2 regions of the Priestia sp. 3CA3 genome follow, and region 1 is predicted to be linked to the other one. Evidence: riboswitches for the same ligand, from Rfam matches in the RefSeq annotation. Region 1 holds a riboswitch; the other holds the start of a gene.
The links. Region 1 has a riboswitch for thiamine pyrophosphate ahead of thiM (hydroxyethylthiazole kinase). Riboswitches for the same ligand answer to the same signal wherever they lie in the genome.

Region 1 (3,142 bases):
GCGACATCGAAGAGCGAATTGATGAGATGGTGAAACGACACGTGGAGTTTAACCGGGAACTTTTGCAACAGGGCATCGATGAAGGCGAGTTTTCTCATAAAAATGCAGAGCAACTTGCAGTAATTTTAGAAGGGTTGTTTGTTGGAATGAGCCGCATGTCTCGAAAAACGAGTACGGAAAATGCCCTGCAGCTTTACCATTCAGCAATCGATGTATTTTTAAACGGAATTATAGCAAGGTCTTCTTAAATAAGCGGGGATGCTTATTGCGGCAATGAGTAATCCCTCATTATTTTGTATTTTTATAGACCGAACGTTCAGTATTTTTGTAATCAGGAGGTTTATATGTCATTATTGTTAAGAAATCGGGCGGCGATTTTGCTGCTCATGCTAAATATTTTTATTATCTTTACGGGAATCGGTCTCGTTATTCCAATTATGCCAACCTATATGACGGAGCTTCATATCAACGGCAGCGTGATGGGGCTTTTAGTAGCCGTGTTTTCACTAACTCAATTTCTGTTTTCGCCTTTAGCGGGGCGATTATCCGATTCGTTAGGGAGAAAGAAAATTATTGTAGCGGGAATGATTGTTTTTGCCCTGTCTGAATGGTTCTTTGGTTCAGTGAGTACACCTCTTTTATTATTTGTATCCAGAATGCTAGGTGGGGTCGGAGCCGCGCTTATTATGCCTGCTGTTATGGCCTATACAGCGGACGTGACGTCTGCTAAAGAACGCGCTAAAGGAATGGGCTATGTGACGGCAGCGATTACAACAGGATTTATTATCGGGCCCGGTATTGGAGGCTTTTTAGCTGAATACGGCATGCGCGTGCCATTTTACATGGCCGCAGTAGCAGGAGGCTTGGCTGCAGTGATTACGCTTTTTGTTTTGCCGGAGTCTCGTCCTGTACAAGGTCATGCTGTTTCAAACAATGAGAATCCAAAAGAAGATCGGCTGCTGCTGCAGCTTATGAATTCCTACAAAGAACCTTATTTTTTAAGTTTAATTATCGTTTTTGTGACATCGTTTGGATTATCCAATTATGAAACGATCTTTTCACTATTTGTTGATCATAAATTTAGCTTTACGCCAAAAGATATTGCGTTTGTTATTACGTTTGGCTCTATTGCAGGGGCTGTTGTGCAGGTTACGATTTTTGGCTGGATTTTAAATAAGTTCGGTGAAAAAAGAGTGATTTCGTTTTGCTTGATGATGACGGGACTTTTTATTTTACTTACGCTATTTGTGCACACGTACTGGCTTATTATTGTTGTAACATTTATCGTCTTTTTAGCAACAGATATTTTACGTCCGGCAATCAGCACGCAAATGTCGATGATGGCACAAGACGACCAAGGGTATGTAGCCGGACTAAATTCTGCTTATACAAGTCTTGGGAATATTATTGGACCCGTTGTCGCAGGCTTTCTCTTTGATATAAACATTAATTATCCGTACGTATCAGCTGCACTTGTACTGCTGCTTTGTTTTCTTTTATCTTTAAGAGCAGGGAAGGATCGAAAAACAGCTGTGAGAAATCAAGCGATTCAAGAGAAATAACGAGAAGGAAAAATGATAGAATTTTTAGGGGATAGAAGACCTCCAGTAGCTTACTGGAGGTCTTTTAATGATGCTTTTAGTAAAGCTGTAAGATTTACAACACCACTCAGCCTATAGCGAAGCTTTATTTTATCGGCAAAACAGTGAAATGGTTGCAAATAAAAAGGGTTAATAGTAAACTTTAAACGTAACAAGAATAGTATGGGAGCTTGCGCGGGGCAGGCTGAGAGTACAGGGGCGCCTGTTGACCATTTGAACCTGTTGGATAATGCCAGCGCAGGGAATGTGAGTACATACCAAAGCACTTTGCGCATGCAAGGTGCTTTTTTGTCTTTTTTTGCAGTGTTAAAACTAAATGAAAAGAGTGAGAGAACATGGATATTAGTAAAATTTCAGCTCAATTAGAAAAAGTAAGAGACTTAAGTCCGCTTATTCATAATATTACGAATGTTGTGGTAACCAATTTTACAGCAAATGGACTGCTTGCCCTAGGAGCGTCACCTGTTATGGCTTATGCGAAGGAAGAAGTGGCTGATATGGCTCGAATCGCCGGAGCGCTTGTCTTAAATATGGGTACACTGACGGCTCAAGAAGTAGAAGCAATGAGAATAGCAGGAAAATCAGCAAATGAAAACGGCGTGCCGGTTATTTTCGATCCTGTAGGAGCCGGAGCGACACCGTTTCGTACAGAAGTAGCACGTCAGCTTGTAGAAGAATTAAATATTGCAGTTATTCGTGGTAACGCTGCTGAAGTTGCGAATGTAGTAGGCGAGTCATGGCTCATTAAAGGCGTTGATTCATTAGAAGGGCAAGGAGACGTCATTGAACTTGCTGAGAAAGCGGCGAACAAATTAGATACAGTGATTGTTATTACGGGTAAACAAGATGTGATCACCGATGGAAACACAACGTATACAGTAGACAACGGTCACCCGTTATTTACGAAAGTGACGGGGACTGGATGTCTGTTGACATCAATTATAGGAGCTTTCGCTGCTGTAGAAAAAGAATATGTCGAGGCAAGCGTTGCTGCTTTAAGTTTTTACGGAGTGGCAGGTGAAATCGCCGCAGCGAAAAAAGGTGAAGAAGGGCCGGGAAGCTTTCAAATTGAGCTCTTAAACCAGCTTCATCTTTTATCTGGGCAGGATATTGAATCATATGCAAGAGTACATCAACGTTAAAAGGAGCCGGAAAATGACAAACGAAGAAATCAAAAAGCTGCTGAAAGTTTATTTTATAATGGGCAGCAATAACTGTACAAAAGATCCGAAAGAAGTGTTGAAAGAAGCAATTGAAGGCGGCGTTACCGTGTTTCAATTTCGTGAAAAAGGCGAGGGTGCCCTAAAAGGAGAAGCGAAATATCAGCTGGCGAAAGAACTTCAGCAAATTTGTCAGCAGCACAGCGTTCCTTTTGTTGTGAATGATGATCTTGACTTAGCGATCCGCTTACAAGCAGATGGCGTTCATATTGGACAAGAAGATGAAAAAGCTCATATTGTTCGAGAAAAAATAGGAAAAGGAATTGTGGGCGTCTCTGTTCATAATGTACAAGAGCTGCAGCAAGCGATAAAAGACGGGGC
Region 2 (3,142 bases), on a different contig from region 1:
CGACAGTGACGGTCTTACCGTTAATAATTAGATTCAATGAACTCCCTCCATTGCTCTCGTTAGCTGAAATGATGTAAAAAATGAATGATTTGGCTTTTTCCCTAACAAAGCATCAGCCATAATTTTTCCAGTTGCAGCGCTTAATAAAATACCGTTTCGGTAGTGGCCAAAAGCCATGTGCAGATTCGCTATTTCAGGGTGCTCTCCTAAATAAGGCCAGCCATCATTTGTTTGTGGACGAAGACCAGCCCATGCTTTTTCAAATGTGGCTTCTTTAATGGCCGGCAGAAGCGCAGAAGCTTTATTCAGCAAAAATTGAATACCTTGTGCAGAAACGGTTTTAGTAAAATCATGCTGCAGCTTAGTTGCCCCGATTACGATTCTTCCACCAGTCTTAGGGACTAAGTAAAAACCTTCATCTAAAAAAATCGTTTTAGAAAGCAGGGGCTTATGACTTTGCAGAGCAATACACTCTCCTTTTACAGGAAACACCTCGCCTAAATGTTCAGAAGAAATAAAGCGTTTAGCCCATGAGCCTGCTGCAATCACTACTTTTTCTCCATAAAAAGAGCCTTTGGACGTCTGTACCCCTTTTACTGTTTCATTTTCCATAATAAGAGAGTGAACGTCACAGTATTCGAATACATCTGCTCCGTGATACAAGGCTCCATGAGCAAGAGCTTGTGTTAACTTAGCGGGAGCTAGCTGGCCGTCTCCCGGTATTGTAATGGCTCCGTATATGTCTGGAGAGAGCCCGGGTTCTAACAAACGCGCTTCTTTTACATCGATCCATCTTACACCTTTGTCCCACCGGTGGTGCTGAGCGGCTTTTTTCTTTAATACGTGTGCATCTTCTTCTGTTACAGCGACTTTTAATAAGCCTTTTTGAATGAGCTCTACATCGATAGCCGTTTTTTCTTTTAGTTCCTTCACCAGTTCAGGAAACATGCTTCTGCTCTTAATAGCAAGGTCTAAAAGAGGACCTTCTTCATCAATTTCAGCTTGAGCCCCTAAAATACCAGCGGCTGCACTTGAAGCTTCACAACCAACTTGATTGCGTTCAAGAATAGCTACTGACGCTCCTTGTTTTGACAAATGATAAGCGATAGAAGAGCTGATTATACCTCCTCCGATTAACAGTACATCATAATGCTGCTTCATTTTCTCCACCTCCAGATGTCCATATATGAGAATATTGTTTAATCGCTTTCAGGGGATCTTGCGCAAGCATGACACCAGACATCACGGCTATACCGTGTGCTCCTGTTTGAAGTACCTCTTTGGCATTTACAGGTGTAATTCCTCCAATGGCAATAACCGGTATCTGCACAGCGTCTACTACTTCTTTTAGTGCCGCTATCCCTCGACTTTTTAATTCTTTTTTTGAATGTGTTGAATAAATATGTCCGTATAAAATGTAGTGAGCACCATCTTTTTCAGCTTCTAAAGCCTCTTCCACAGAGTGAACTGACTTTCCAACAATAAGAGAAGGAAATGCGTCTATAACAAACGAAACGTCTAAACTATGATAGGCAAGCTGTACACCTTTTGCTTTTAAAGCATGCGCTACATCAACTCGGTCATTCACAATAATTTTAGAGCGACAAAATGGTAGGCTTTCTAGTAAACATTGAATCTGCTTTGCCGTTTTCTTTTTTTCTCTAATATGAATGGCGCCCGCAAAAGGCGCGATAGCCGTTAAAATTTTTTGAAGCTCTTCGATTGGCTGCTTATCTGTTGTAATGACATGAAATTTAGGAATATCCACATGATCGAAACCTTTCCATTCAGAATAAAGAGAAATTTCAATCACTTCATCTTGTGCAGAGGGCTTTATTACATACAAAAAACCACTCTACAACGTAGAGTGGTTAGCATGCATCGTTATGTAAACATGATCGCCACTTCCCTACGCTGGTCCAAACCAGATCAGGTTCAAAGGGTCCGAAATACATCCGTCTCAGCTTCAAAAAGCTCCCCTAGTGATTGCTATTTATTGATTTTGTTTTTGCACTTAAAATTATAACACAACTAGATGTAAATACAATATCTCTTTATGCTCTTACGGCTCTCTTCCTTTTATAGATGTATCTTTTAAGCTTCTTTACTAAGAGGCCCGGCGTACCGAATCATTCTGCTTTTTATATAGTTAGTAATCGGTATAGTCGTCAAATTCTTCTTTGTCTTTTTCCTTTTTCCGATCCCATATAAACAGCAGGAGTAACATAATAAAAGTTAGAATATAAAAACCGTAAAAAATAAATGCCGCCACAACATTTATAAATAAAAATAAAAAACCAATGATCTGACCTGCAACAGCTACAATCAACAAAATGTATTTCCAAACTTCTGCTTTTCTATCCATTCTCTACTTCTCCGTCTTTTTGTTTTTCCCTACTAGAAACGTTCTCTTTACTTATAATAAAAACGTTCCTGCCAGTAAACCGACTGTAAATAAACCAACTGTTCCAAATGCTGAAATCCCCACGTACGCCAACATTTTCCGATAAGATTTTTCCCGAATTAACTGTACGGTTTCCACACTAAACGTTGAAAAAGTGGTAAAGGCACCAAAAAACCCAATGCCAATCATTAAAAATATTGAATCATCATAAGCATGACTCGGAACCTTTCCATAATAACTACCGTAAAAAAGACCAAGCCCAAACGCACCGAGCAAGTTTACAAACAGCATTGAGACTGGAAAAGGAGGGTTTGAAACTGTTTTTGTAACTTTTAAACCCAAAAGATAACGGCATATTCCTCCAGCTGCCCCGCCAAGTGCCAAGCTCACTATGCTCATTTACTTCACCTCATGTACTTTCACTAAATTTTTCCCTGCCGCTTCACCGCATAGATAGCCTGCTAAAGCAAGAAGGATTCCACCTACTAAAGAGACAATGACATAAATGGCTCCCCAAAATAAATGGTGCTGAGTGAGAGAAATGACGTCTCCTGCAAAGGTTGAATACGTTGTAAAACCGCCGCACACGCCAACTCCTAGTCCAAGCTTTATCCATTCTTTTGGCTTTTTCCACGCAAAAAATCCTGTTAATAGGCCTAGTATGAAGCTTCCTAATAGGTTTTCAATTACCGTTCCTATTGGATAGCCCGTATATAATAAGGAAAGATTTAGCAAATA

Region 2: it holds a riboswitch for thiamine pyrophosphate, as region 1 does, so the genes downstream of both, AC1VNJ_RS21690 (thiamine phosphate synthase) here and thiM (hydroxyethylthiazole kinase) in region 1, are expected to answer to the same signal.

Annotation. Positions count from the first base shown of each region.
Region 1 is NZ_JBXENJ010000006.1:76,320-79,461, reverse strand. It holds gene AC1VNJ_RS16820 (TetR/AcrR family transcriptional regulator) at 1-248, shown strand, start outside; gene AC1VNJ_RS16815 (MFS transporter) at 345-1,562, shown strand; TPP riboswitch at 1,754-1,862, shown strand; gene thiM (hydroxyethylthiazole kinase) at 1,937-2,743, shown strand; gene thiE (thiamine phosphate synthase) at 2,757-3,142, shown strand, end outside.
Region 2 is NZ_JBXENJ010000009.1:61,525-64,666, forward strand. It holds gene thiS (sulfur carrier protein ThiS) at 1-37, opposite strand, end outside; gene thiO (glycine oxidase ThiO) at 34-1,161, opposite strand; gene AC1VNJ_RS21690 (thiamine phosphate synthase) at 1,145-1,768, opposite strand; TPP riboswitch at 1,890-1,991, opposite strand; gene AC1VNJ_RS21695 (hypothetical protein) at 2,150-2,365, opposite strand; gene crcB (fluoride efflux transporter CrcB) at 2,417-2,803, opposite strand; gene AC1VNJ_RS21705 (fluoride efflux transporter FluC) at 2,804-3,142, opposite strand, start outside.